Prochlorococcus marinus str. MIT 0912: one gene and its partner. The protein of the gene in region 1 interacts with the protein of each later gene in a pairwise test. Links are inferred from orthologs where the notes say so. Each region holds a gene or a part of one and is shown in the gene's direction. Other genes may lie near its edges.

What was found.
Region 2: the proteins of sfsA (region 1) and O5640_RS00135 interact in binary tests that used the Escherichia coli proteins (3 or more experiments, as listed by UniProt). The link is inferred for Prochlorococcus marinus str. MIT 0912 from one-to-one orthologs.

The regions. Positions count from the first base shown.
Region 1 is NZ_CP114783.1:1,644,088-1,658,227, forward strand. The notes cover bases 1,805-4,780. They hold sfsA (DNA/RNA nuclease SfsA), read left to right. Parts: upstream 1,805-2,898; coding sequence 2,899-3,663; downstream 3,664-4,780. Other genes in these bases: murJ (murein biosynthesis integral membrane protein MurJ), read right to left, coding at 1,805-2,823; O5640_RS09435 (ammonium transporter), read left to right, coding at 3,927-4,780. Also shown: glyA (serine hydroxymethyltransferase), read right to left, coding at 1-265; O5640_RS09415 (DUF3181 family protein), read left to right, coding at 644-940; O5640_RS09420 (cytochrome-c oxidase), read left to right, coding at 981-1,229; more of murJ, read right to left, coding at 1,216-1,804; more of O5640_RS09435, read left to right, coding at 4,781-5,417; O5640_RS09440 (4-hydroxy-3-methylbut-2-enyl diphosphate reductase), read left to right, coding at 5,541-6,743; O5640_RS09445 (DoxX family protein), read left to right, coding at 6,807-7,340; purH (bifunctional phosphoribosylaminoimidazolecarboxamide formyltransferase/IMP cyclohydrolase), read right to left, coding at 7,403-8,959; O5640_RS09455 (alpha/beta hydrolase), read left to right, coding at 9,024-9,629; O5640_RS09460 (DUF3155 domain-containing protein), read right to left, coding at 9,626-9,994; O5640_RS09465 (sensor histidine kinase), read left to right, coding at 10,306-11,427; O5640_RS09470 (adenosylcobinamide-GDP ribazoletransferase), read right to left, coding at 11,408-12,202; tRNA guanosine(34) transglycosylase Tgt, read left to right, coding at 12,262-13,392; O5640_RS09480 (photosystem II reaction center protein K), read left to right, coding at 13,427-13,570; O5640_RS09485 (Gfo/Idh/MocA family protein), read right to left, coding at 13,700-14,140. UniProt on the Escherichia coli protein: Binds to DNA non-specifically. Could be a regulatory factor involved in maltose metabolism.
Region 2 is NZ_CP114783.1:20,317-37,324, forward strand. Bases 6,115-9,054 are described here. They hold O5640_RS00135 (glutamate-5-semialdehyde dehydrogenase), read left to right. Parts: upstream 6,115-6,896; coding sequence 6,897-8,213; downstream 8,214-9,054. Other genes in these bases: O5640_RS00130 (translocation/assembly module TamB domain-containing protein), read left to right, coding at 6,115-6,750; O5640_RS00140 (dihydroneopterin aldolase), read left to right, coding at 8,210-8,599; O5640_RS00145 (esterase/lipase family protein), read left to right, coding at 8,701-9,054. Outside these bases: O5640_RS00110 (CocE/NonD family hydrolase), read right to left, coding at 1-1,451; O5640_RS00115 (hypothetical protein), read right to left, coding at 1,459-1,728; O5640_RS00120 (DUF4332 domain-containing protein), read right to left, coding at 1,775-2,191; O5640_RS00125 (Ycf51 family protein), read right to left, coding at 2,184-2,723; more of O5640_RS00130, read left to right, coding at 2,791-6,114; more of O5640_RS00145, read left to right, coding at 9,055-9,201; O5640_RS00150 (M3 family metallopeptidase), read right to left, coding at 9,198-11,309; O5640_RS00155 (NAD(P)H-quinone oxidoreductase subunit 4), read right to left, coding at 11,326-12,879; thrB (homoserine kinase), read right to left, coding at 12,937-13,884; O5640_RS00165 (glucokinase), read right to left, coding at 13,896-14,939; thrS (threonine--tRNA ligase), read right to left, coding at 14,962-16,887; trpS (tryptophan--tRNA ligase), read right to left, coding at 16,894-17,008. UniProt on the Escherichia coli protein: Catalyzes the NADPH-dependent reduction of L-glutamate 5-phosphate into L-glutamate 5-semialdehyde and phosphate. The product spontaneously undergoes cyclization to form 1-pyrroline-5-carboxylate.

The DNA.
Region 1 (14,140 bases):
TGTGTGGTTGGACATTCGCCCAGTTAGCACCAAAAAGGGTTTTTGCTCTTTCGATTGCTAACTGCTCAATTCCATCGATATATTCACATCCTCCGTAATATCTTTTTTTGGGGAGACCTTCAGCATATTTATTTGTTAGGACCGATCCCTGTGCTTCCATTACTGCCTTTGAGGCGAAATTCTCACTTGCAATCAGCTCTAAATGAGTTTCTTGTCTTGATAATTCATTGTTTATTAACTTCGCAATACTTGGATCACATTCCATCAAAGAAGATTGAATAGTCACTTTATTCCTTTATTTATGATGTGATAGTAGGCATATGTTTAGTCTAATGAGAAAAAACTTTCTCTTATTTTCTGTTTATATAAGGATTTACAAATTTTTCAAACGCGCCTGGAGAGATTCGAACTCCCGACCCTCTGATCCGTAGTCAGATGCTCTAATCCGCTGAGCTACAGGCGCATAAAAAAACAATATCAGATTGACTCCCAAAGAATAGGGAAATATGTTTGTATCTATGCCTTCAAATTGTCTAAAATACGATTTTGAAACTTAAAAAGTTATTTTTCCATTAATTCTTTTTTTGAGATAGTAACCACAATTTCTATCTATGGTTATTGATAGTAGAAAAACTAAGTTTTCATGACTACTTCTATCGATTCATCGCAAATTAATGAGCTAGCGGTGTCAATAGCTGACAGATTATTTATTCAAGTTGGAAATTGGAATCTTTATCTAGGCGATGCTGGGCTTGCAAAGGACTTAGCTATTGAATGTCAAGCTAACTTTGATCAAGGTTCAAATGTTGCAGCTAGAAAAGGTCTTGAAGCGATTCAAGTAAAACTTGGCGGAGGTAAAACGAGATTGCCATTATCAAAATTAATTCCACCAAATCAATTTTTTGACCTTGAGGACATTTTAGAACCCTATTGCAGATAAGATTTGATCAATTGCTTTATTATTCTTGCTAATAATCCAGGTGACTAATGCCAGAGAGGTTGTAAGGCAGCGAATTGGTCGCTTAGGAGAAAGACTTATAGGGAAAATTGCTGATGCTGATGCACAGGTTGAAAAGGAATTAATGAAAGAGATGGAAATAGCTTTTCAAGAGTTTGGTATTGAAGCAAGAATTCTCTCAGTAAGTGGGGTGAAAACTGATGAAATGAACTGTTTAGAAATCCCACTTAAAGTTAGATCAGAAAAAGATATTTTTCTTAAAGAGGAATAAATTTCTCTTTGAAATACTTATTTAAACTATCAATATCATCAATTTTAAGAATAATTGCTAGAAAATAGAATATAACAAGACTAATTCCAGATGAGATTAAAATTTTAAATAATAAATTAAAGAAAGTATAGGGTAAATATATTATTTTAAAAATAAAAAATGAGCTAATACCAGAAATCAAACCAATCAAAATAATTCTAAGAGTTTGAGATACTATTTTGAATAATTTCAGATGATCTAGCTTCTTATTTAATTTCAATAGTAAAAGTATGCAAGCAAATAAGTTAACAAATGTAGTTGAATATACTAAACCATTTACGCCTAAGTTGATCGGAGATAGTTCTCCCCAAGGACTTGTTCCTCCTATTAAATACCAGTCAAAAAACAAATTTAATAATATTGCTATAATAGATATTTTAAATGGTGTTTTTGAATCTTCAATACCATAAAATACTCTAACTAATAGATCTCTTAATAGATAAAAAGGCATACCTATTCCATATGCAATCAATAGTTGACTTACAATATCTATTGCATTTTGATTGAAGGAACCTCTTCCATAGATTAATATTACTATTGGAACAGATAGTGCAATGAATATCGAACCTAGGAATACCATCGATGAGGATGTCAAAATTAATCCTTGATGGATTTTCTTGATCAATTTCAAATGATTTTCTCGAGCTCTTAAGCTTACAAAAACAGGTAGTAATGGAATTAAAATAGAATTTGATATTATTCCAAGAGGAGCTTGAACTATAAAGTTTGCGTAACTTAGAGCAGCTGCAGCCCCAACTATCTTTGATGCAAAGAATAAATCAGTAATAACATTTATTTGCATCATACCTGAAGAAAGAGAAGCAGGGACAATCATTCTCCAGGCTCTTTTTAGTTCTGAATACTTTGTTTGAATTGAAAAACTTATAGTAAAAATTCCTTTTTTAATTAGAAAAGGTATTTGAATTAAATATTGAGATAGTGCTCCTATAAATGTTGCTTTTGCAAGAATAACTCCTCCTCTCAAATTTAATTCATATATATCAACTGAAGTTTCTTTATTTATCCAAAAGTTTGATACAGAAATTATAATTATTAGACTTGAAATTAATGGAGATATAGATGGTATGAAAAATTCTTTTTTTGCATTTAGAGATCCAAAACCTATGCCTATTAGTCCTGATAAGAATATAATTGGAGACATTATTTTTAATTGAAAAGAAGCTATTTCTTTTGTCTCTGCTAATAAACTTGATCCAACTAAATTAATCAATAAATCGGATGAAAAGAAAATAAAAATACTTATTATTAATAGTATTAGAGATAGAATATTATTGATTGAATTGATAAGTAATCTACTATCAACTTTGTTTTTATCTGCTAATAATGTAACCAAAGAGTTATGTAATGGTCCATTAATACCTCCTAAAAGAACCAAGAAAAATCCAGGTATAATATAAGCATAATTATATGCATCATATGCAGCGCTAATTCCGAAAGCACCAGCAATAACTAATTGCCTTGCCATCCCTACAAATTTGCTTAATAAAGTTCCTAGGCTTACGACGAAAGCAATTTCTTTGATTGATTTCGGCATGTTAGATTTGAAAAAAGAGAGCTTCCATTTTTCTAGAATATTTTGTAGTTCTTGTTTTAATTGGATGTTAATTAAGTGATTGAAATTGGGAAAACCATTATTAAGTTTCCCCCTCTTGTAGAGGGTATCTTAATTAAGAGATATAAGAGATTTTTGGCTGATGTTGAGTTGGCTGATGGTGAAATTGTTACCGCTCATTGTGCAAATACAGGACCGATGAAAGGGGTTTTGTGGCCTGGTGGTCGTGTCAGACTTAAGTACTCTCCCTCGCCTAAACGTAAATTAGATTGGTCTTGGGAGCAAGCTGAGGTGCCAAGTCATAATGAGCTGAAGAGATGCTGGGTTGGTATAAACACATCTTTACCTAATAAATTGATTAGGAATTTGATTGAAGCGAATGGCTTAGAGAAGCAATTGGGTTTAATTGCAAATATCAAGCCTGAAGTTAAATATGGTTTAGAAGGTAAAAGTCGAATTGATTTATTACTTAAGCCAGAAACAAGCAATGCAGATAGTAGAAATATTTATATAGAGGTTAAAAATACAACTTGGTGTGAAAAAACTTTGGCTTTGTTCCCGGACACGGTAACTACAAGAGGTCAAAAACATTTGAAGGAACTAATGAGTATTTCTCCTGATTCAAGAGCGGTTTTAATTCCTTGTATTAGTAGGAGTGATATGGAGATTTTTGCACCTTGTGATTTAGCAGATCAGTTGTACGGGAAATTATTTAGAGAGGCATTATCTCATGGGGTAGAGGTTATTCCATGTGCATTTGGTTTTTTTTCAGACCGCATAACCTGGGAAGGTGTTAAACCCTTCCAGAGTTCACAAAAATAAAACATCTAGAACAAAATAATTCAGCAGGTCTATTTTTACTATTTGAGCTAGGTTTTTATTTTGACTTGTAATTTTGGGAATTAAATCAATTTGAAATTTCACCAATTTACCAGAAAAATGTGTAAATAAGAACATGTCTGTAGTACCAAACTGTTTTTTTGTATAAACACCTACATCTTGTCAGTATGAGTTGCATTCATATTGTTAATTGTATAAATTTTGGATTAACTATCCATTTCTTTTTTTCGAAGTAAGCATCATTTATGACCACTGCTTTGCAATCGCCACCAAGGCGAAGTACTTCTCGTCTTCAAGACGCAAGTCTTTTGAACGGGCCAATGCTTCTTCTAAGAAGCATTAAAGGTTTTAGAAGAAGTCAATCTTGGGCTTGGCTAGCTTCAATCCCATTGGCACTTTTAGGATTAGGTGTTTTCACTTTCTCTGCTAGAGCTGAGGTTGCACTTTCAGATTTAACTGGACCTCAAGCTGCTGCATTCTTGGCAGATAATCTTTGGCTTTTCATAGCCACAATCCTCGTTATTTTTATGAACGCAGGATTTGCAATGGTTGAAGCTGGTATGTGCCGCCAAAAAAATGCGGTCAACATATTAGCTAAAAACTTATTTGTTTTTGCACTTGCTGTTACTGCCTATTGGGTAATTGGATATTCCCTAATGTATGGCGGTTCAGTGATTGATGGTTGGCTTTATTTCCAAGGCTTATTCGTTGATCCTGATCCATCAGGTGCATTAGAATGCGCAGCTGCTGGTGATACAGGATGTCTTGTTCCAGCAGTTGATTTCCTTTTCCAATCTGCTTTTGCTGGAACTGCTGCAACGATCGTTTCTGGATTAGTTGCTGAGAGAGTCAAATTTGGTGAATTTGTCGTTTTCTCTGTAGTTTTAACTGCTTTTATTTATCCAATCGCAGGTAGCTGGCAGTGGAATGGTGGATGGCTTGCTGAACTTGGCTTTATTGATTTTGCTGGTTCATCTATTGTTCATTCCGTAGGAGGATGGGCAGGTCTTGTTGGAGCAATGCTTCTTGGGCCACGTATTGGCAAATTTGTAGATGGAAAAGCTCAAGCTATGCCTGGTCATAATATGGCTATCGCAACTTTAGGAGCGCTAATTCTTTGGATTGGTTGGTATGGATTTAATCCAGGTTCTGAATTAGCAATGGATCAATATGTTGCTTATGTTGCAGTAACAACAACTTTGGCAGCAGCTGGTGGTGCAATTGCGGCTACAGTTTTATCTACCATTACCTCTGGTAAGCCTGATCTAACCATGATCATCAACGGTATTCTTGCTGGCTTAGTAAGTATCACTGCTGGTTGTGGCAATATGACTTTTGCTGGATCTTGGCTTGCTGGTGCAGTCGGTGGATTAATAGTTGTAGTTGCAGTAGCTGCTTTAGATTCCGCAGGTATTGATGATCCTGTTGGTGCTTTCTCCGTTCACGGAGTTTGCGGCGTTTGGGGAACTGTAGTTATCGGCCTTTGGGGTGTTGATGGCATGGACCCTGGAGCTGCAGGAATTGGTCTTCTCAATGGAGGAGGAATTAGCCAGTTCTTCATTCAAGCATTAGGCGCAGCTGCTTATGGTATCTGGACTGTCGTCACATGCTGGATTGCTTGGCAAATTATTGGTGGCTTCTTCGGAGGAATCAGAGTTAGCGAATCAGAAGAGACCCAAGGCCTTGATATTGGTGAGCATGGAATGGAAGCTTATCCTGACTTTGCTTCTAGCTAGTTCACTTGTTTAATTCTCTAACTTTAAACCACACTAAAAAAGCCCGGATAAATTCCGGGCTTTTTTAGTGTGGTTTAATAGTTATCGGAATCCTATCAATTTGTTTTTAACTATTTAATTGAAATGGATACTCAAGCATTCAAGCAAACTCTTCATAAATCTGATCGTTACAATCGGAGAGGATTTGGCTCAGCGAATAAACGAGCTCAAGCGCTGGCAGAGGCTTATCAAAGTGGGTTAATTGGATCTATTAGAGATAATGGAAATGAATTAGAACATGGTCGCCTCAAAGTCAAAATTGCAGAGGCTTTTGGATTTTGTTGGGGAGTAGAAAGAGCTGTAGCAATGGCTTACGAGACTAGAAAGCACTATCCGAATGAAAAGATATGGATTACTAATGAGATTATTCATAACCCCTCAGTAAATGATCAGCTTAGAAAAATGGATGTTCTTTTTATTACTGAGGAGAAAGGTATCAAAGACTTTTCAGGAGTGAAAGATGGTGATGTAGTAATTCTTCCTGCATTTGGTGCGACAGTTCAAGATATGAAAATGTTGCATGACAGAGGCTGTCATATCATTGATACCACTTGTCCATGGGTTTCAAAAGTTTGGCACACCGTTGAAAAGCATAAAAAACATACATTTACTTCCATTATTCATGGTAAATATAAGCACGAAGAAACACTCGCTACTAGTTCTTTTGCTGGAACTTATCTAGTTGTATTTGACCTCGATGAAGCCAATTATGTAGCTGAATATATTCTTGGTAAAGGAAATAGAGCAGAATTCTTAAAGCGTTTTGCTAAAGCCTCCTCCGCAGGGTTTGATCCAGATAAGGATTTAAAAAGAATAGGAGTCGCTAATCAGACAACTATGCTTAAAAGTGAAACCGAAGAGATTGGAAAATTATTCGAAAAAACTATGTTAAAACAATATGGTCCTGCTGAATTAAATCAACATTTCCTAGCTTTTAATACTATTTGTGATGCTACTGAGGAACGACAAGGAGCAATGTTCTCTCTTGTTGATGAGCCACTCGATCTTATGGTTGTTATTGGTGGTTATAATTCCTCGAATACCACTCATCTTCAAGAAATAGCTGTTAGTAGGGGAATTCGCTCATTTCACATTGATACGCCTGAACGAATTGGAGAAGAAACAAATACAATTACTCATATGCCACTTGAAGGAGAATTAATTACTGAGAAGGAATTTCTTCCAACTGGCAATATAAAGGTTGGTATTACATCAGGTGCTTCTACTCCAGATCGTGTGGTTGAGCATGTTATTCATAAGCTGATGAAAATAAGTGAAAAAGATTAATTAGGATAAATCACAATTTTGACCCAATTTCTCGTAGGATGAATTAATAACTTTTAGTGGAAGATGGCTCAAGCAAAAAACTCTAATAATAAAGATTCTGACTCACAAAAGGTTGAAGTCGTTGTTCAAAGTCCCGAAGGTGAAGTCAATATTTTTGGAGAACTCTCAACATTAGTGCTCAGACTAAGCTTTAGTTTGTTGATGGTTCATCACGGTTTGGAGAAATTAAATGATCCAGGAGGATTTGCTGAATTCGTTGTTGGTAAATACTTCAGCTTTCTTCCTGGTGATCCTGTCATTTGGACTTATATGGCTGCAGTTACTCAAATAGTTTGTCCAATTGGACTGGCTACCGGCATTTTGGCAAGATTATCTTCCTTAGGTTTACTATCGACGATGGTATTTGCTTTGTATTTCCACTTCATAGATACTGGGTTAGAGGGATTTCCTTTTGCGGTTGTAGAAAATCACAATTATATTTTTGAATTATCAGCTATTTATGCAGCCATATCATTTTATTTTTTATGTGCAGGTCCTGGAAGATTATCACTTTTAAGAAAATCTAACAAAATAACCTATTATCCAAAGGGTTCATGATTTAAGTATATAAATATTAAATTTAGAGTCCAATATTTTATAATTAATTTATTTAGCTGACTTTAATGTAAAAAATGTCTTTTACCTGTGAGAACCATCTTTATGCCTGATTGATTGCATGCTTCAATAGAATCTTTGTCTCTGATACTTCCCCCTGGCTGAATAATTGAGCTGATACCATAATCAGCTGCCATCTTTACAGTATCGTTGAATGGGAAAAAACCATCACTAGCCAAAACAGCACCTTTTGCTTTGTCTCCAGCAGCTTCTAATGCAATTTTTGCTGAGCCTACCCTATTCATTTGTCCAGCTCCAATTCCTAAACTCTGTTGATTAGATGCAACTGCTATAGCATTTGATCGTATATGTTTTACAATTTTCCAAGCAAAAGATAAGTCATTTATTTCTTCTTCTGTTGGGATTAGTTTAGTAACATTTTCCCATTCTGTTTGATCAATATTTGGTTCATCTAAATCTTGAACTAATAAACCACCAAGTATACTTCTTATATGATTTTTATCTGCTTTTTGAATAGACTCGGCTTTTAATTCTAGTAGTCTTAGATTTTTCTTTTTTGAAAGTATTTCTTTTGCATTATTATCAAAATATGGAGCTACAATACATTCAATAAATATATTTTCAAGTTCTTTAGCTGCAGCTTCATCGACAGGACAATTAATAGCAATAATTCCACCAAAAGCACTTACCCTATCTCCATCTAATGCTCTTTTTAGAGCTGTTGATGGTGAATCTCCAATTGCGACTCCACAAGGATTTGTGTGCTTAATTACTACCGCCGCTTTTTTATATGAGTCATTTTTCATAGCTTGTTCGTATCCAAATTCTCGGAGAGTGGATAATGCAGCCTCCAGATCAAGGAGATTATTTGTACTTAATTCTTTTCCTTGTAATTGATTAGCTCCGCTCCAACCTTTTTCAGACTCTCCATACCATGTGGCCTTTTGATGAGGATTCTCTCCATACCTTAGTTCTTGTTTTAATGGCAAGCTTTGAAACCAAGAAGCTTTTTTTGAGGGGATTTGGTTTGCAATCCATTTACTTATTGTTAGATCGTAAATAGCTGTGTGCTCAAAAGCCTTTTGAGCATAATTTTTTCGTAATTCATTAGTTATTTTTTTTGATTTGTATGCATCAATTAAGTTTGAGTATTGATTTGGATTAGTGACTACAAGAACATCTTGATGGTTTTTTGCAGCTGATCGAATCATTGTTGGACCACCAATATCAATATTCTCGATTGCTTCTTCCCATGAAACATTTTCTTTTGAAATTGTTTGCTCAAATGGATATAAGTTAACAACAACCAAATCTATTGGATTGATATTTTGTTTCTTCAAATCATCCAAATGAGTTTGCTTATCCCTTCTGGCCAAAATTCCTCCATGAATTTTGGGATTAAGTGTTTTTACCCTGCCTTCAAGAATTTCTGGAAATCCTGTGTAATCTGCTACTCGAGTAACAGGCAGATTTGCGCTCTCAATTAACTTTGCTGTTCCACCACTCGAGATTATTTTGAAGCCTAATTCATTAATTAGTGCTTGAGCTAGAGGCACTAAACCAGTTTTGTCTGAGACACTTAGCAGAGCTATGGGTGACATCTGTATTGTTTGAAATCGATTCTTCTCGATAACCTACGCATCAAATAGGCATATTGCATTCAAGATGACTGAACTAGTCTTATTAAATTCTGAATCCGCAACAAATAGATTGGTTTTACTTCATGGGTGGGGAGCTGATGAAAATGATCTAATACCTGTTGGAAAATTATTAACTGAGGGGTTAAAAGATCGTTTTGAAATAGTTTCTCTTTCCGCTCCCCAGCCTCATCCAAGCGGATTAGGTAAGCAATGGTATCCGTTGTACCCTCATGAATGGGAACAGGTTCCAGAAGCAGTATTAGATCTTGAAAAGCGTTTAAATAATCTTTGCTTTAAACACATACCTTTAAATAAAACATTACTGCTGGGTTTCTCTCAAGGAGGTGCAATGGCCCTAGAGCTTGCATCAAGAAATAAATTTGAGGGAGTTTTTGCACTTAGCTCTTATCCTCATCCCGAGTGGAAGCCTTCAAAAGATATGCCACCTATTTTCCTTTGTCATGGAAATATTGACCAAGTAGTTGATAAAGCCGCTTCTCAGAAAAGTTTTGATATTTTGTTAAAAAATGGAGTTAAATCAGAATTATATTTTTTTGATGGAGGCCACGAAATAACTAATAATCTAATTCAGTACTGCCGTGAAAAAATTAAACAAAAATTTTTAAGTTAAACAAAAGCGTATTCATACTCTTCGATTTCTTCCCAATCATCTGCTGTAAGTTCTAAACCAGCAAAAATTTTGTCCTCTCCAAGATATTCAACAATAACTCTCAGGGAAGGAAAAAGAAAGTGATTTTCCTCAGCGTACTGAGCACTAAACAAACCTTTCTCTCCCCAAAAGAAGCGATCAGTAGTGTGCTCATTACGACGCACATTTAGTATCGCTGGTGCATATAAGCCCTCTTCGGCAATAAATCGTCTTGCTGCGGTCACAGGCTTATGTTGGCCTGTTCCTAAATGAAAAATAGGGACATGGGACATAACTCGCTGTCCTGCGAGTCTGCGTCTGCTAATTCTTTTACGCTTCTTAGACATGAAAAAACTACCTTATTGGGTTGAGAGATTTAGGGAATTGCTTTTGTATTAGCTCTGGCTGAAGCTAGAGTTTTTTGAGAAAAATAGATTTGAAATTGAGATGGAAAGTCATTCTCAAATTATGAAAAGTGGACCACGGAAATTACCCATCAATTTCTTCCGCAGACTCAAAGTCGCTCAAAGCGCTCACTTTTGAATTAAATTTGAGATAACCTCCTGTAAGAGATCTATATTCTTTATTCACATCTTAATACTTTTTTTCAATTTTACAAGTTTTTGAATACTTCTTTCCCCTTGTTCAAAGTTGCATAATGAGCTCAATGCAGTATTCAGAACGGTTTTTGAATTTTGTTCAACAGCAGTTGATGAGCTTTCAGGCTGATCAAGAATTGGAGCATGTTGTTGTTTACGTAGCTCGGTCTGGGGACAGCGGGTCTCCTACGTTGGAAGTTGTTGGACAGTGGCCGAAATTAGAAAAAGTATTACAGCCGGTAGAAACTGATATTGCCCTTCGCACTCCTTCAACTAATAGGAGATGGTATCCGTTGCAAGAGGGGTCAATTCTATTGGGCGTAATTCGTGCGGAGCGAATTGCTTCTGAGGAAGAATGGCCTGAATCTCTTGATCAACGCTTGCAATCAGTGTCAATTTTACTTGCTCACTCTCTTGCGTCAGAACTTGATAGAAAAAGGTTGTTAGATCAATTAGATGGTCAAAAGGAGCAGATATCTTTAATGGTTCATCAATTAAGAAATCCATTAGCTGCTCTTGGTACATATGCAAAACTTCTTTTGAGGAAAATAGGACCTGACAGTGAACATGAAGATCTTGTGAAAGGCCTAATGACAGAACAAGCGCAAGTTAATAAATACCTTTCTGCGTTGGATCAACTTAGTCAAGTGAAACTACCTCAAGCTGAGGATGGATCAAATAGATTGCTCTTGCCTCCCCTTTTGCCCACTGAGACCAAAATCAGTGTAAAAAGCTTAATAGAGCCTTTGATTGAAAGAGCTAAAGCTAGGGCTAATTTGCAAGGCAGGAAATGGTTTAGTCCTTCAAAATGGCCAACTTGGATGGAATCAAGATCAATTTCAGAGGGCGTTATTGCCGAAATTGTTGCAAATCTGCTTGAAAACGCATTTCGTTATAGCCCTCCTCAAGCATCTATCGGGATAGAATTTGTTGAAGAGAGTATCTGTGTTTGGGATGAGGGCATCCCTATAAAAGAGGAAGAAAGAGAAAAGATTTTTGAGAAAGGTTTTAGGGGTGAAACTGGTTCGAAAATGTCTGGGAGTGGAATTGGTCTTGCCTTGGCTAGAGATTTGGCAAGACAATTAGGTGGAGATTTACAGCTAATTGTTAATCCAAGCATATTTAAAAGCTCTTTACCTGATTCAGGGAATGCATTTGTTTTTAATTTGGAATCAAAATAATACTTAATAGTAATAAATTAGTTGTTTCTGTTATGACTAAAGTTGCTCCATAAGTATCACCACTATGTCCTCCTAATGATTTATTTATAAAGTGTGGAATTAATATTGAAGTTATTAAGCCTGATAAAATGCAATATATTAATAGAAATGCATTAAATATATTTAAACTATTTAGAAATAGATAAAGACTTATAGCTATAGAAAGTATTATCAATGATGGTCTTATCTCTTTGGATAGGCCTTTCCAGTTTTCATGATGAATGGAACTTGATTCTTTTTTGAAAAGATACTCATAATTTTCAATTGCAAAAATTTGAGAAATTCTTCCCCAAAAGGCTGCTAATGGGAAGGCAAAAGGCGCATAAAAACTAAGTTTTATGATTGCTGCCATTTGAAGAATCAAAATGATTACTAAACTTTGAACACCTATTGAGCCCACTCTGCTGTCTTTCATTGCCTGTATCCGTTTTGATGGACCTGCGCCAATGCCATCAGCTGTATCCATCAAACCGTCAAAATGAATTCCACCAGTTATAAAAATACCGAGTGCAATACATATCAAAGCGATAGAAATATTTGGCCAATTAAAATATCTCAATAAAAGCCAAGAAAATGATTGTAAAAATCCAATCAAAACCCCTACTAAAGGGGCAAAACGAGCAATTCTTCTGAATTTAGGTTTGATTATTGGCCATTGAGGAAAAATTGTGTAAAAAACCCATGCACCTGCAAAGTCACTTAGCCAGTCTTTAAAAATCAGAATTACAACCTCAATTGTTTCTTAGGTCAAAATAGTTATATAACTAGTTTAAGTTATGGAATTTTTAGGAATAATTGAAAAAGCCCTTCTTTGATTTCCAAATAAAAAGCAGATGCAATTCGACACTAGCTCGTGTTGGTTCTTTTAAAACACCAAATGGAATTGTAAATACTCCTAGATTTATGCCAGTGGGGACTTTGGGAACAGTCAAGGGCGTTACATCTAAACAGCTAAAGAAAACAGGAGCAGAAATGATTCTTGCAAATACTTTTCATCTTCATCTGCAACCTGGCGAAAAGATTGTTCAAGAGGCAGGGGGTCTACATGAATTTATGAGTTGGGAAAAGCCAATACTTACTGATTCAGGAGGTTTTCAAGTGTTTAGTTTGGCAAAGTTAAATAAAATTGATGATGAAGGGGTTTCTTTTCAAAGTCCAAGAGATGGTAAACAGATTTTTTTGACTCCTGAAAAAGCTATAGAAATTCAAATAGCTTTAGGTTCCGATGTCGCAATGGCTTTTGATCAATGCCCCCCTTATCCAGCAAGCGAATCAGACGTTGAGGATGCTTGTAAAAGAACTCATCATTGGTTGGAGAGGTGCCTAAATGCTCATGACAAAGATGATCAAGCAGTTTTTGGAATAGTTCAAGGGGGGTGTTTCACTCATTTAAGGGAATTGAGTGCAAAAATCGTCTCAGAATTTGATTTGCCTGGAATCGCTATAGGAGGTGTGAGTGTAGGTGAACCCATAGATCAAATGCACAAGATTGTGCGAGAAACCTGCCCTCTATTACCTGAAGATCGACCAAGATATCTTATGGGAATAGGCACATTGCGAGAAATGGCCATAGCCGTGGCCAATGGAGTAGATATGTTTGATTGTGTAATCCCTACGCGTTTGGGAAGGCATGGAAGTGCTTTGGTGAATGGTGAGACATGGAACTTAAGAAATTCACGCTTTAAAGACGATTTCAGACCACTGGACTCATCTTGTCCTTGTGAAGCTTGTACTGGATATACAAGGGCATATATTCATCATTTAATTCGCAATAAAGAGTTGCTAGGTCTAACGCTTTTGAGTTTGCATAATCTCACTCATTTGATCCGTTTTACAGGTGCTATGAGGCAAGCAATTGTGGAAGGATGTTTTTCAGAGGATTTCGCTCCATGGCAGAGTGACTCTAAAGCGCGTCATACGTGGTAGCGTGCGTGCTTAATACGTCCATTATTTCTTAGGGATGGCACTGATTAATCTCGACTTGCTTGCTGAACTTCCGGTTGCTTACCAGGCTTTTGCACCAACAGTGGATGTACTTCCGCTTATACCTCTTTTCTTCTTTCTGCTTGTTTTTGTTTGGCAAGCAGCGGTTGGCTTTCGTTAAAAACGAAGTTTTTATTCCTGGTTTTTTACAATTTAAGTAATCTATTAGAGGTTCTTAACAAAATAAAATTTTTGACCGAATTAAAAAATCGGTCAGAAATTTTGCTTTTAAGATTTGATAAGTTTTATTTTAAATCCCTTTTTTAAGCAAAATGTCTTCACTTGGCATTGAGACGGCTTTCTCAATTAAATCAGCCAGGTGAAGTGCTCTAGAAGCTTGAAGCCCTCCAACAGCGGGTTTCTCCTTACCCCTAACGCATTGCAGAAAATGCTCTAGCTCTGCATATAGTGGCTCAATTGATGTTGTACTTACTTCTTCTATAAAACCATCATTCCTATAAAGAAGTTCCCCGTGATCAGCTGAATACCATTCATGTGCTTTTCTATGGATGTGAATATTGTGATTTAAGAAATCTGTTTCTATAAGACTTTGTTTGCAATGAGCACTCAAACTTCTAATTTTTTTGTGGCTCATTTTGCTTGCAGTCAGACTTGCTACCACACCGTTTTGAAAACCTAAGGTCGCATTAACGTAATCCATGGGTCCTTCCCCACTGCATCCTCCAACTGC
Region 2 (17,008 bases), 1.6 Mb from region 1 along the record:
GCTGGCCATCCAGACCCTGAGATTGAAATTCTTAAACGATCTCCTTGTTTAAATGTGGCGAGAACTGGTTGAAGTGTGATCTTTCTTGGGCTTTTTATACCTTTATCACAATTGACAATTCTGAGTACACCAGTAGAAAGTTGATTGGCTGTATTTTCAAGTTCATTGGGAATTATTGATAATGCAACGAATAGATCAAAACTTTCCCTGTCACACTTGGTTTCTAAAAAAAGAGTTGGGATACCCTCCAGCCTAAGATCGTTTAAAAAAGGAATTGATGTAAATACTGCGACGTCAGGGCGAATATCAAGATTAAATCTGTTTGCTTCACCTGGCGTATCACTAAGATGCCCTCCGATCGCTGGTATAGGTCTCCATGGGTCATGAACTAAATTCACTTCACCGTTTTCTTGTGAATCAGAATTAGGGACTAGGCCTCCTTCAAGATGACTTATGGAGGCTAAACCTTTGCTACGAAGATTCCATGCAGGAGTTTTACTTTTAACTGAAAGCTCCCAATTCTTCGTGGTTAGATTCCAAAGACTGATTTTTTTGGAAAGAATTTCTTTGTTTTTTTCTTTTAAATGAGAATCAAAAAAATTTAACTGTGTAAGTTGTGCACCCTCCCACCATTGAAGATGAGTTGCAGGACCAATTAGTAATTTAGGATTCCCTCCTGCTTTTTTAGCTTTCTCAAAAATATCTATAATTCCTCTTAAATGGGGATCCCACCACCCCCCAATTAGAAGCAAAGGTTTTATTAACCAGCTATCTAATGGCTTATGAGTTTTCCATTGAAGATTTTTTCTGGAGGAAAGATTTAGCCACTTATAGGCCATTCCCTCTGGGTCATTCTTTTTAAGTAATTCATGTCCATTAAATAAATATTTTTTTGATTCAAGGTTTTCACGAATTTCGTGCCAAGCTGTCCAATTCTTTTCTCTTTGTGCTTTTTGGGCAGCTAATTGCAAACCCCATCCAATGCCCAAGTGCCACCAAAAAGCCCCTCCTTCACAACTCCAATGAGCATCCTCCGAAAGGCCTGTCATCGCAGGAATAATGCAATCAGGAGGAGGTGTCCCTTCTTCTGCGATGAGCTGCGTTAATCCTTGATATGAAAAACCATATGTGCCTAGGAGACCATTGCATTCAGGTAAAGATCTAACCCAATTATGCGTTTGACTGGTGTCTGAAGCTTCTTGACTAAAACCTGAAAATACACCTTCAGATCCACCTTGCCCTCGCACATCTTGAATGACAACTAAATAGCCATTGCTAGCCCACCAAGAGGGATGGGCATAGGTGACTGTAGAAGCAATTTCTCTTTTATAAGGCTGGCGCATAAGCAAGGTAGGCCATGGCCCATTTCCCTGAGGAAACCAGATTCTAGATTTTAGTAATGTTCCGTCTTTAAGTTGAAAGTCTTCGTCTCTATATTTTATTGAATTCATTATTTTTTTAAAAAGTTTCTGGGCAATAAAGACCTCTTACGTACATAGAAAGGATCTCAGCATCAACTTCGCTTATGTTCTTTTGAATTGAGATTTGTTGAATAGATTTTGATGAACCAGCTGAAATGTTTTCTTTATTTAGTTCTCGGAAAGTTTTACAAATAGATTTTGCTTCATCAGGATTCCTTTTTACACCCTCAAGAAGTCTTGATTGAGCTATTGCATCTTGACTGAGTCCAAGTGATGTAAATATTAAAGTGATTAGTAAACTATTCATTTTTCTTATTTACCTAGTTTATTTTCAATTATTTATATTCTATTACTTAATTCTTCTTGGGTAAATTAAATAATGTTTTTTTCGCTTTCTCTATTAAAAAGTGAGCTTTTTTTAGATCTATTATTGGAATTCTTCCTGTTCGAAGAATTCTTTCAAAGCGTCCTGTTTTTTGAACTAGCTCTTGAGGAGTAAGTCTTGAAATGGCCTTGTTTGAAATTAATCCTGAGTGCATAAGCAAGGCTGCTTCGTTAAGTTGAATATCTAAAGTACAGATAAAATACGCTATGCATTTAAGTCTTTTTAGATTGCGAACACTACCCAGACTTCCATAGATTAGATGATTGATTTCTTCATCACTAATAGATAATAAAGAGTCCCACGTTTTTATATTATTTGATAAGAGTATTTTTTCTTCTTGATAAAAGGCTTTAGGAAGATCTTTCAATAATGACTTATTATTCATCAGTCTCTATTGATGTGATTTCTTCAATAGCAGCGTTATTCGATAAATATTCACTTGAAGAGTAATTCCTATCGGGTAATTCTATTATCTTTGATTCTTTTAAATCATTGATTAATTCACCTAGAATAATTGGTTTACTTATTCCATCACCAGCTGATTCTATCTTTCTTAGCCTGACTTTGACCTGAGCACCATTCCTCCCCCCCCCTTTCAAATTACCAGCTATTTGTAACAATGTTGGTTTGATAGCTTCTTTAGGAAAGTCATTTGATGCTTGAGCAACAACTAAATCAAATCCATTGTCATAAACAATAGGAGCATATTTGTAACCTTCGACATTAAAAGGAGGAGTATAACTTTGCTCAAAGGCCCAGCAACTAAAAGATAGTAAAAGTGTGAAAATTGTTGTCCCAGTTAATCTGAATTTAATTCCCCAGTTGAATAAATAAGCCAAAATAGTCAAGACGCCAAGTCCTGAGCCTCCCCAGGCTAGCCATTTCGTAACATCTTGGATAACTTCACTCATAGACATAGGCTGGTTTCTCCTGAATTGATTCTTTATAGTTTGTTAGCTCCCCCAAGTTTGAGAATAATGTTTCATGGGAGATGAGTGGAGCTCTAAAAGATTAAAGCAGTGGGGACTTGCTGGAACCTTTGCTGCGTTGAGCGGTGTTTTGATTTGGAGTGGCGCAGATCTGCTGGTAGGTAGGACTATAAGCCGCTTTTCTCCACAAATAGAAAAAACATTATCTAATTCATTAGGTCATCCTTTGAAAATAGGTTCCTATAGGGGGCTCAGGCTATGGGGAATTGAGTTAGGGCCAACAAGACTACTTCCAGGGATTAAAGATTCTTCCTCAGTTAATATTTCAACTTTAACAATTAAATTTGCTCCTTTTGCGAGTTTATTTAATTGGCAACCAGTTGCAATATTTAATCCAAAAGGAACAGAAATTTTATTAAGCAAAAATGATACTGGTTCGTTTTGGATCGTTCCACAGAATGAAAATCCAAAAAAAATCAACCTTCAATTAAAATTTAATTTAAAAGAACCAACCAAAATTTTATTAAATCGTGGGGATACGACATTACTAGCGAAAGGTAACCTATCTCTTGATCTTGGTAAGAAAAAGATTTATGGTGCGATTAACATAGACTCCAAAAAACAAGGAAGTCTATTCCTTTCAGGAAAGGGTTATTGGGATGGAATAGAATTCCAAACTAAAGTAAAAGTTAATAAACTTAGTCTTGGTATCTTTGAAGGGATTTTAGGAGATAATTCTAACATTATTGCTAGAGGAAATATAAATGGAAATCTAAACTTGGGAGTCAAGAAAGGTTTAATAAGGTGTAAAGGTGGTTTGATCTTTAACAATTTAACTCTAAATGGGGGAGGTCTAAGTGATACCTTATCTGCAAATAAATCAACAATAAAATGTGATAATAATAAGCTTCAGTTAAAAGACTCAAATTGGAATTATGGATATTGGAATATATCTAATTCGGTTGAGATTCCGTTTTACAAAAAGGATAAAACTTATATAAATTCTGTAACCAAAGTTAAAATTAAAGATTTCGAACATAAACCACTTTCTTTGAAATTAGAATTACCAATTTCAGTAGTTAATAGACAATTTATCCCTGGAGAGTTAAATGCAGATTTTAATTTAGAATCTTTCCCTTTAGGTGCTTTAAATCAAATACTAAATGCATCACTATCAGGAAAATTAAATACAAAAGGTGGTTTTTATGGACCATTAACTTCTCTGAACTCTACCATTAACCTTTCTTTAGAAAATCCACAAATCAACGGTATTCGATTGAGGGAAAAATGGAGAGGTTCTTTTACTCGTATTCCAAGTGAAAAGAAATGGGGTAGTTTGAGAATGGAATCGGAGGGTGCTTCTATCCCCGGGAATCTTCAAATCAACTTGAATAAGTATGGTAATTTTAATAGTTTAAATCTAAATAGATTAGGTGGTGAAATAAGTTTAAAACCAAAATTAAATGCCTTTGAATGGGACGCTAATAAGTTTAGATTAGATCGAGTTGAGGTTGCTTTCCCGCCTGAGAAAAGTTTTAAACGAATCTTTGGGGAAGTTTCAGGTAATGGAATACTTTCTCTTGACCCATTATTTTTTAATGGTGATTTGAATTTAGATTATTTTAGATTGTTAGGTTTCAAATTAAAAAAAGCAAGTATTAAAGGTCAAATTAAAAATTCAGAAACTAATTTAACAGGTGAATTAATTCCATCGGAAAATGGAAAGATTAAATTTGATATTAATAATGTGTCCGAATTTTCTTTGTTAGCTCAAGTAAAGGATGTAAGCTCTAATTGGATTGCCGCAACGGCTTTAGAGTTTCCTAAATTAGGATTGAAGTATTCTGATGCAATGGGTAAGGCTGAAGATATAGAAAAATTTATAATTGGTTATCCTAATAGTTCTATAGATAGTCAGTTAGTAGCCTTAATTAAGTCTCAGAATTCATATAGAGAAGAAATTGCTAAGATAAATAATCAGAGCATAATTAATCCTTATGATCTTAATGGGAAAATTAATGCTGATATTAAATTAAGTGGACCAAGCCTTTCTGATTTAAATTTAGAAGCTAAAGCCTCTGGTAAGGTTTGGACAAATAAATTGAAGATTATAAATTCTAATAATATTAGACCTTTTAAAGCAACTTTTAATGGAAATCTAGCTTCAGGAATGGGAGATTTCTCATTACTTAATTTTAATTTTTCATTATTATCTTTAGTTGCACCGATACCTTCAGCAGTTGACGGTTATTTTGGTTTAAAGGGTAAATACAATTTAGGTAATCTATCCCCACGCGTTACAGCAGATTTAATTATTAAGGATACAATAATTTATAATAGAAATATTATATTAGATAATGGAAATATTTTTATTAAAGATAACTATCTAGAGTTTGATATCGCTATAAGGGATAAATCTTCGGCAAATCCTGTTAAGTTAGTCGGAACCTACCCACTAATAAGTTCTTACCCTATTGATCTAAAGGTCGAAAGTCATGGAGATGGGTTGGCTTTTTTGACGGGGCTAACGAAAGGGAATGTATCTTGGACCTCAGGGACAGCTGATCTAAGCGTCTTAATTAGTGGAACCCCTCCAAAACCGGTCGCGAATGGTTTTTTGGTTTTAAAAGACAGTGAGTTACTTTTTCAAGATAAAGAAATTAATAATTTGAATAGCACAATAGTTTTTGATTTCAATCGACTTGAAGTCCGTAATCTCAAAGCAAATATAGGAGCAAACGGTTTCATTAGCAGTCAAGGTGGAATTTCGTTATTTGATGCTCAATCAAGTGAAAACGAGCCATTGGCTCTTTCCATAGAAAAAACACGTATTAAAACGGCATTTTCTGATGTCAGTGCTTCATCTAACATTGTTATTAAGGGATCTATTTTGAAACCTCAATTGGCAGGTGAAGTTTTTATCTCTGAAGGTTCAATTTTTGCTAAAAGAGCTAATAATCCAGATAAGACTACATCTGACAAATCGAACCGTTATGAAGATTCTAAGGCGAAAATAAGTCGTAGAGTACCAGAACAAAACTGGAACCAGAGAGAACCTCTAGTGTTATTTATACAAAATGAAGATGCACCTGCAAGTCGAATAGTTAGTGCTGGCTTGCCTAATGGATTTGAATCAATAATGTTTGACAATTTAAAGCTTGTACTTGGCCCTTCATTGCGATTAGTCTCTCAACCATTGGCAAGCTTCGAAACAAATGGCTTCCTTCTCTTAAATGGCGCTTTTGACGAGACTCTTGATGTTAGCGGAGTTATTAAACTTGTTAGTGGCTACGTTAATCTCTTTACGACTACTTTTAATCTAGACCAAAGTGAACCTAATGTCGCAGTATTTGTACCGTCTATGGGTTTGGTTCCATATGTTGACGTGACTCTTAAAAGTCGTGTCCCAGATAATGTTAGAGACGTAAGTAATTTTTCCTCTAATGGCATGGCATCATTTGGTATTGGAGGATCTCGTTTTGTAAATGTCGAAGTGACAGCCTCTGGACCTGCAGATCGCATTAGTGAAAATTTTCAATTGAGAAGTACTCCATCTTTGGGAAGAACTGAGTTGTTAGGACTTATAGGAGGTAATTCTCTTGCAAATTTAATAAGTAGTGGAGGTAATAGTGATGTACTTGCTAGCTTTTTGAATAGATCTTTTGCTTCATACCTCCAAGGCAATATCAATGGATTTTTAAGTGATAGGCTTCAAATTTCTTTGTATCCTGCATATATAACTGGATCAGATTCAGAGGATGATGGGAGTGATAGTGGTTCTTCAAGTAGTGATCAGGAGGGTGCTAATTTGCAAGAGCAACAGGCATGGGTGACTGAAATAGGAGTTGACTTTAACGATAAAATTAATTTCTCAGTTCAGGCTGCTCCTAATCGACAAGATATTCCACCGAAAGGAAATATTACTTTTCAAATGAACCCTAATGTAGGAGTACTAGGCTCGTTTGATAAGAGTGGAAATTGGCAAAGTCAGCTCCAACTCTTTTTTAGATATTAAATAAATGACTAGTTTATTAAGAATAATTTAATTAAAAAATGCTCAGTTCGATAGATTTTTATCTTCTTTTATTGCTTGATTCACCATTAAAGGAATATTTTAAAGACGGTGAAATTATCTTTGATTAAACAGTTGATCCAAATCAAATGAGTACAAACTTTTCAGTTCCTGATCCTACGCCCCAGCTAATAAAAGTAGCAGAGAGTGCAAAAGAGGCTTCTATTTTGCTTGGTCAATCCACTAATGAACAAAGGTGTGAGGCTTTGACTGAAATGGCAAATGCTTTGAATGATAATGCTGATGAAATATTAAAAGCAAATGTTCAAGATCTTGAAAGATCAGAAAAAGAAGGGTTGAATAAATCACTTTTATCAAGACTTCAGTTAACAAAAACTAAACTCAAAGGATGCATTGATGGAGTTCTTAAAGTTTCAAATCTTGCAGATCCAATAGGTAATAGACAACTTCATCGGGAATTGTATGAAAACCTTATTCTTGAAAGAGTGACAGTTCCATTAGGAGTCTTAGGAGTGATATTTGAATCCAGACCTGATGCATTAATTCAAATAGCCTCGCTTGCTGTTCGTTCTGGGAATGGAGCTTTATTAAAAGGAGGAAGTGAAGCAAAAGCCACAAATCAAGCAATAATGGATTCTCTTGATAAAGGTTTAAGTAAATCAACTGTGGGCTCTGGAGCGTTGTCTTTGCTCACTACACGTCAAGAAAGTTTAGGTTTACTTCGTTTAGATCGGTTTGTGAATTTGATAATACCTAGGGGTAGTAATCAGTTAGTCCAGTTTATTCAAGAAAATACACGTATCCCTGTTTTAGGGCACGCTGATGGAATATGTCATCTATATGTTGATAATTCTGTAGATATTGATAAAGCTATAAGCATAGCTTTGGATAGTAAGATTCAATACCCTGCTGCTTGCAATGCAATTGAGACATTATTAATTCATGAAGATGTTGCCGAGATGTTTTTGAAAAAAGGCTTGCCAAGTTTTTCTAGTGCAGGAGTTACTCTTAAGGGAGATGCAAAGAGCCAATCTTTAGGGGTGAAAAACAAGGCTAATGAAGCAGACTGGTCTACAGAATATCTTGATTTAATTCTTTCAATAAAAATTGTTCGCAATGTTGACGAAGCTATTGAACATATTCGTAAATATAGCTCTCGTCATACTGAGGCGATAGTTAGTGATGACAAGGGAGTTGCTGAGAAATTTTTAAGTTCGATAGATAGTGCAGGTGTTTACCATAATTGCTCTACTCGTTTTGCTGATGGTTTCCGATATGGGTTTGGAGCTGAAGTTGGGATAAGTACTCAAACTCTTCCACCGAGAGGACCAGTTGGATTGGAAGGCTTAGTTACCTATCGCTATTATCTCAGAGGTGATGCTGATCTTGTTAAGGATTTCGCTTCTGGAGATAGAAGTTTTTCTCATATTGATTTACCGTTATGAGTCAATTAAATAATTTAAGCGCAATTCATATAAAAGATTTAAATCTATGGGCCCATGTAGGTGTTTTAGAAAGTGAGCGAATACATGGTCAAAGTTTCCTTCTTGACATCAGTTTCTGGTTGGATTTGGATGAGTCATCAAAGTTTGATCAATTAGATAAATCAATAGACTATAGCGAAGCAATTAAAGCAGTTAAAAAACTTTCATTTGAAATCAAATGTTTAACGATTGAATATTTTAGTGATCAAATTTTGAATCTTCTTGAGTCTCTATATGGTCCAGTTCCAATTCATATCTTGCTGACAAAATGCTCGCCACCAATACATGGATTTACGGGAAGTGTCCTAATCGAAAAAAAAAGAAATTTCTTATATCCCATTAATTAATTGGATACAAACAATAGACCAATTTTTCTTGTTCATGGTTTGTGGAACAATCCTAAATTATTTGAAAAATTAATTAAAAAAATAAAAAAGATGACTATCAATTGTACAGACCACATTTACCACACAAATATGGAAAAACATCTATTAGGCATTTAGCTCATGATCTTGATTCTAAGATTGAGGAATTAGTGGGTTCTGAAATCGAAATTGATATTGTTGGTTTTTCTATGGGTGGATTAATTAGTAGGTTTTGGATGCAAAATTATGATGGTTTTTTAAGAACTAAACGTTTTTTTAGTATTGGTAGTCCTCATTTTGGTACTTTCACAGCTCAAATGATCCCTTCATTTTTGATGCCAGGTATTGCAGAGATGAAAAGAGGAAGTAGTTTACTATCTCAATTAAACAATGATTTGACTTCTCTAGAAAAGGTTGAATGCACTAGCTTTTTTACAAAATGGGATTTGATGTCATTCCCAGGGTGGCAAGCAAAACTTCCTATTGGTGATTCCTATCACTTACCTGTGTTGACACATAAAGAATTGATAACAAATTCTAATTCCCTAGACATCTTAGCCAAAAAGATTTTCAATAGTAGCTAGTTAAGACCGCTATGTCTAATTAAAGCTTCAGTAGAGGGAAGTCTTCCTCTGAATTGTTTGAAAACCTTATTGGGTGAACGACTACCACCAAGACTAAGAATTGAATCGCGATATTTTTTACCAATCTTTCGGACTTGGTCCTGATTAGAAAGGCCTGCCTCTTCAAATGCGGCAAAGGCATCAGAGCTAAGTACCTCAGCCCATTTATAAGAGTAGTATCCAGCAGCATAGCCACCAGCAAAAATATGACTGAAGGCACAGAGAAATTGATCTTCTGGAATAGGATCCATCACTGTTGTATTTTTTGCGATTTCTCGTCGCAATTCATCTGGGGAAATTCCTAAATCTTCATTCCATTGACTATGGAGTTTTAGATCAGTAAGAGCAAAATGTATTTGTCTTAAAGTCGAAAGCCCAGAATTAAATGTTCTGCTTAGCCTCAATTTATTAATTTCCGATTCTGGTAGTGGTTCTTTCGTCTTCCAATGTATTGCTATTTCAGAAATTGTTTGATCTTCTAAGCACCAATTTTCCATAAATTGGCTTGCTAATTCGACAGCATCCCATTCAACGTTATTAATACCGGCTGCTTGAGGGTAATTTACAGTTGTCAACATATGTTGTAGTCCATGACCAAATTCATGGAAGAGAGTTTCTACTTCTTCGAAACTCATTAAACTTGGCTTGTCTGCAATAGGAGGCGTTTGATTGCAGACTAAATAGGCTACTGGGAGAACAATATCATCTTTCGTTTTTTGATTTCGGCACAAACATTCATCCATCCAGGCACCTCCTCTTTTTGTCGCAGGACGACTGAAGGGATCTAGATAGAAAGATGCAATTTTCTGGCCATCTAAATTCTTAACATTGAAGAAACGGACATCTTCATGCCACAAAGGAGCTGTATTACTTGCTTCTTCAATGTCAATTTCAAAAAGTCTTTTGCATAAATTGAATAGACCATTAAGAACTTGATTTAAAGGAAACCATGGTCTGAGTTTCTCCTGGTCAAGGTCGAATTTCTCTTTGCGTAGAACTTCAGCCCAAAAACTTACATCCCATGGAGATAGCTCAAAATCTTCGTTTTCCCCATTTCTTTTGGCACACTCACGAAGATGAACAACTTCTTTTTTAGCATGAGGCATTGCTGCTAATCGTAATTCTTCGAGTAACATATCAACAGCTTTTTCATTATCTGCCATCTTTGTGGCCAAGCTAATTTCACACCAGTTTTTATATCCCAATAGTTTTGCCTGTTTATTTCTGAGATCTAGAATTTCTTCAATTATTTTTTTGTTATTAATATTTCCATCGCTAGCTCTACTCACAAAGGCTCTATAAACTTTCTCTCTGACATGTCTATCTTTTGCATAAGTTTGAAAAGGAATGTACCTAGGCATATCTAAGCCAACTCTCCATGGGCCATTTGATGCTGATGGATCATTATCTTCTTCATCTTTGTCACCAGCTTCCTTTGCAGCAAGAGCTAATGTCTCAAGCGCTCTTTCAGGAAGACCCTCGACTTCTGATTTGTTTTTCAATAAAAGACTCCAATTCTTAGTCGCATCTAATACATTGTTACTGAATGTAGTTGATAATTCAGCTAATCGCTCACTGCGAGAATTAAAGAGAGCTTTTTCGTTGGCCTCTAGACCAATTCCTTTGTTTTTCATGGTTATTAGTTCTGTCTCAATTATTCTTATTTGTGTTTCATCCTTTATCTTTCCATGCTCTTTTAAATTTGAGAGCGCCTTGAAAATGACTTCGTTTTGAGCAAGCTGATTACTAAATCTAACTATAGTAGGTTGCTGATTTGAATAAACCTCACGTAGTTCAGCGGAATTGCATACAGCATTCAGATGACTTACCACCCCCCAACTCCACCTAAGCTTTTCACCTATTTCATAAAGCTGAGGCATTACATCTTCCCAACTCAGTGAGCTTTTTGTGTGTAATTGTTTTTCGAGCTGTTCTTCTAGTTTATTTAATTTTTCATTTAGTTTTTTTATTAGTAAGGGTATATTTTCAGTGATCTCGTTAGGGGTGATTTCATCATAATTAGGAAGACCTTCACCTTTTAATAATGCTGTTTGCTTAATTGAAGTCATTTTTTAGATTCAAAAACTAACTTATTGGTACAAGGTTATTGGTAATTAATGATTGTGCGAGAGCATTTGTTGATACCTCATATAAATCAATAGCTATTCTTGGCCAAAAACCTATTACTAATGTAGGAACTAAGAGACTTAAACCTATAGAAAGCTCTCTTGCATCCATTTCTTTTACTATGGACAAAGCTGGTATCCTAGGCCCAAAAAATACCCTTCTACACATTGAAAGAAGGTAGATAGGAGTTAAAACCAGTCCAATAGCTGCTAAAAGGATTGTTATTGCTCTAAATAAAGAAGTGAATCCTTCTTGACTAGTTATTCCTAGAAAAACTGTGATTTCACTTATAAACCCACTCATTCCTGGTAAGGCTAGTGAAGCTAGCGAACTGGCCAAGAAGAATGCAAAAGTAATTGGCAAAGCTTTTGCTAGACCTCCCATATTGGGGATTGAAAGAGTATTGGTTCTTTCATAAAAACTTCCAGTAACAAAAAACATTGCGGCAGCAATCAGTCCATGGCTAATCATTTGTAGCATCGCTCCACTGATTCCAAGAGCATTAATTGCACCAATCCCTACAAGAACAAAACCCATATGACTTACTGAACTGCAAGCTATGCGTCTTTTTACATTATCTTGAGCAAAAGCATTTAGAGCACCATAAATAATATTTACTATCCCAATGATAATCAGCGCTGGAGCAAGTATTAAATGAGTATCCGGTAAAATTTGGACGTTAAATCTTATGAGAGCGTAACCTCCCATTTTTAATAAAACACCAGCTAATAACATCGAAACTGGTGCATTTGCCTCCCCATGAGCATCTGGCAGCCAGGTATGAAGTGGAAAGATAGGGAGCTTGACTCCAAAACCAATTAAAAAACCTAAATAACAAAATATCCCAAAATTACCAGTAAAAGATTTGGCTGCTATTTCACTTAAATTAAAGGTAAATTGATCTCCAGAAAGAGCTAAAGCAAGCCCACTAATTAATATTAAAAGGGAAGCTAGCGCTGTATAAAGGATGAATTTTGTTGCAGCATATAGTTTTCTTTTCCCTCCCCAAATAGCAATCAATAGATAGACAGGAACAAGTTCAAGTTCCCAAGCTAAGAAAAATAGTAAAAAATCTTGTGATAGGAAAACTAAAGCTTGGGCTGAAGCTTGAATGAGTAACAAAGCAAAGTAAAGCCTTGTTTTTTGTTTTATTTTCCAACTTGCAGCTGCGGACAAAAATGTTATTAGCCCGCTTAGAACTACTAGCGGTGCAGATATTCCATCAACTCCTAATGACCATTCGAGTCCTATTGAAGGAAGCCACTGAAGTCTTTCAATCAACTGCAGACTTTCGCTGCTGGGGTCAAACAAATTGGCAAAAGCCAATATGATTATTAGAAAATCAGCTAATAAAATAACTAAGGCAATATTTCTTGGCAGATTAGAATTTTTACTCTCTTGCGTTGGGAGGAAAGGCATTATCAATGCTCCCACTATGGGTAGGAGCACAATGAGTGAAAGCCATGGAAATACTGTTTGAGAATCAATACTCATAGGCAGATTGGCATCCATGATTTGGGGCAAGTCAGCCATAAAGCTATCAGTTTTTGTTCGTTTTCATGAGTAGAACTACCCAAAGGTGTTTGAAATGCATTCGCTTCCTCTGAGTTGGAGGCTCATTAAAGGAGCACGACTTGCTACACCAGCAGCTTCCCAGGCTTTGACCATTGCGACACTGACTTCTCGGCCTTTAGTCGCTTTGCACAAGGCAAGAATGCTTGGTCCTGCTCCACTTATTGCACATCCTAAAGCTCCGGCAGCCTTTGCTGCTTCTCTTACCTCCAATCCTCCTTTAATCAATCCCCACCTATAAGGTTCATGAAGCTTGTCATGCATGCCATCTGCAATTAGATCCTCATTTCCGGTTCTTAGTCCTTGAAGAAGAAGAGTAAGCGCACCTAAATTGATTACTGCATCATTAACTGGAATGTTTTCTGGCATGACACGCCTTGCTTCGCTTGTACTAAGGCGAATGGATGGAATTGCGACTACCGCTTTTATTGATTGATCCCAGTCACAGCGGACTACACGCCATCTGTCGTTTGCGGTTTTAGCTGTTACGCAAAGACCCCCTATTAGCGATGGAACAACATTGTCAGGGTGACCTTCTATATCTATTGCCAACTCCAATAATTTTTCTTTAGGCAATGGATAACCAGCAAGTGCATTAGCTCCAACCAGTCCTGCCACGATTGCTGTAGCACTGCTACCAAGCCCTCTTGCAGGAGGCACCGCTAATTTTACTCTTGCTTCAAGAGCGACTGGCTCAACACCTGCAGTTCTCCAAACTCTCTGCGCGGCTCGATAAAAAAGGTTTTCGGGGCCGCCTCTTAAATGATTGCCTTCAGTACTCTCCATTATCAATTCAAATCTTTCAGCATTACCCTCAATTCTTTTAATAGTGAACTGATTGGAAAGATCTAATGCTGCACCAAGGCAATCAAACCCTGGACCAATATTGGCTGTAGTAGAAGGAACCTCTACTACGACAGTTTGTCCTATTTTTGGCGGCCCCATGTTTTTATCCTTTAACTAAGTCTCCCATTTGATTCGGCACTTAAGCGTGCCCTGCAAGCTGAACTGAATAATGTCGCCTCTGGATCTTTAAGAACAATCAATGGGATTTCCTTTAAATAAGATTGAAAGCGACCCTTATTACTAAAAGCATTAAGGAAGTTAGAAGAGTTTATTCCATCGAGGTTTTTTGCGGCTGTTCCTCCTGAAATCCATAAGCCTGAAGAGCAAAGTTCTTGTAAAGCAAGGTCTCCAGCTGCTGATCCATAAACATTTAGCCATAATTTCAAAGCTTCAGACATTAATTTGTCTCCGTTATTTGCTCTCTCCCAAACAAATGCGGGTAAATCTGTGAAAGCTGATTTGTCATTATCCATTTTTTTTAAAGTTTCCTGAAGTGGGTGGTTTTCATTTAATGGATTATCCAATTTCCATCTGGCAATCATTCCAAGGCCTGTCCCACTAACTATTCTTTCAATGGATACTCTTTGAATATTTAGCTTGTTTTTTAGCCATTTGACTAATTCCCATTCGTTTTCTGTTCTTGGGGAAAATTCCCGATGCCCCCCTTCACTTGGAAATATAAAAATGTTTTTAGGTGTAATTAATCCTCTGGACATTCCTAAGCCAGTACCAGCTCCGATAATGGCAACTAATTTTTGATTAGTTTTGTACTCAGAATTTAATGTTCCTTGGATTACTTCATATTGGGATTTTTTGAAAAATGGTATTCCATATATTAAAACTGAGAAATCATTTATTAATTCAATATTATTTATTTTTGAAAGCTGAGATAATTTTTCTGTTGCGATATCCCATTCTAGATTTGTGATCTTAACTTTCTGGCCTTTTATTGGTCCTGCTACTCCAATACACATATATTCAGGGAGTGATATATGATCTGGTAAATGTTTAATAAAATCTTTAAATATTAAGTAAAAAGATTTCCATTCTGACGAAATATAGTACTTTTCAAATAATTTTTTTGGATAGTTCTCGTTTGAATAAACAGCTAATATTGTTTTAGTCCCTCCAAGATCTCCAGCAAGTAAATTCATTAGTTATTAAAATCGTTTTGATTTAGGATTGATTAACTTGCATACCTTTTTTGCTAATTGATTCGTCAATTATTAATTTAAACTTGTCTATACTCATATTTCCAAGATCTTTACCTTCTCTTGTTCTTACTGAGATTTCATTATTCTCTTCTTCCTTATCTCCAATAATTATCAAGAAAGGTATTCTTTGCATAGTATGTTCTCGTATTTTAAAACCAACTTTTTCATTTCTGATATCAATTTCAGCTCTGAACCCAAAATTAACTAATTTATCTTTAGCACTAAAACATGCTTCATTATTTCTATCAGTTATGCCCATAATCATTATTTGAACAGGTGATAACCATGTAGGAAAATTTCCTGAATAATTCTCAATTAAAATCCCAATAAATCTTTCAAAAGAACCTAAAATAGCTCTGTGAAGCATTACAGGTGTTTGTTTTCTTCCTGTAATATCTATATAACTTGCATTGAGCCTTTGAGGCATTGAGAAATCCACTTGAATTGTTCCGCACTGCCATACTCTGTTGAGACAATCTTTTAGGGAGAATTCTATTTTTGGACCATAGAATGCACCTTCTCCAGGGAGTAGCGACCAATCTAACCCTTTTGAATCAAGTGCCTCAGATAAGGCTTTTTCTGATTTGTCCCAGATATCATCACTCCCAACCCTTTTCTCTGGTCTTGTTGAGAGCTTAATAAGAATTGAATCAAAGCCAAAGGTTTTATAAACCTCAAATACCAAATCAATAAAATTTTGGACTTCTTCTTGGATTTGTTCATCGGTACAAAATATATGTGCATCATCTTGAACAAAATTTCTTACCCTCATTAAGCCATGAAGTGCACCAGAAGGCTCATTGCGATGACAAGAACCAAATTCAGAAAGTCTAATAGGAAGATCTCGATAGCTTTTTAAACCTTGATTGAATATTTGTATATGGCAAGGGCAATTCATAGGTTTTATTGCATATTCCCTGTTCTCTGAAGTCGTAGTAAACATATCTTCTTTAAATTTATCCCAATGGCCTGATTTCTCCCAAAGACTCCTATCAACTACTTGAGGAGATTTAACTTCTTGATAATCATATTTTGTAATGGTTTCCCGAATAAAATCTTCTAAAATTCTATAAATAGTCCACCCTTTAGGGTGCCAAAAAACCATACCGGGTGCTTCTTCTTGCGAGTGAAAAAGTGAATACTTTTTCCCTAGCTTTCTATGATCTCTTTTCTCAGCTTCTTCAATTCTAGTGATATATTCTTTTAATTCTTTCGAGCTTTTCCAAGCTGTTCCATATATTCTTTGTAGCATTTCATTGTTAGAGTCTCCGCGCCAATAAGCCCCGGATACTTTCATTAGCTTAAATACTCTTAGATGCCTTGTATTTGGCACATGAGGACCTCTGCACATATCAATATATTCTTGATGTTTGTATAACTTTATGATTTCATTTTCAGGGATATTTTTAACTATGTCTAGCTTGAAAGTTTCACCTCTATTAGTAAAAACTTCCTTTGCTTTCTCTGGACTTACTATTTCAACATCTACATTATAATCTCTGTTAACTAACTCTTTCATTCTTTTCTCAATTTTGAGAAGATCATCAGGAGTAAAGGTATCTTTATAAGAAATATCATAATAAAAACCATCTTCAATAACTGGTCCTATTGCCATTTTTGCTTCGGGGTATAATTGCTTTACAGCATGTCCAAGAAGATGAGCGAATGAATGTCTAATAATTTCTAGTCCCTCATCATCTTTAGATGTAATAATCTGTATATGAGAATTTTGAGTTATAGGAATACAAGTATCAATTAATTCTCCATTCACTCTCCCCGCTAGCGCTGCTTTTGCTAAACCAGGACCAATTTCTGATGCTATTTGGTCAATTGTGACAGCAGAATTATATTTTTTTTCAGTTCCATCCGGTAATGTAATTATTGGCATAATTTTCTACAAATTTGAATAAAATCCTAGAGCTTCTTTAACTCTATTTAATGTTAACTTAGAAACCTCCTCGGCAGTAAGTTTGCCTTTATTTAGTATTCTTTTTAACTCTTCTGGATCA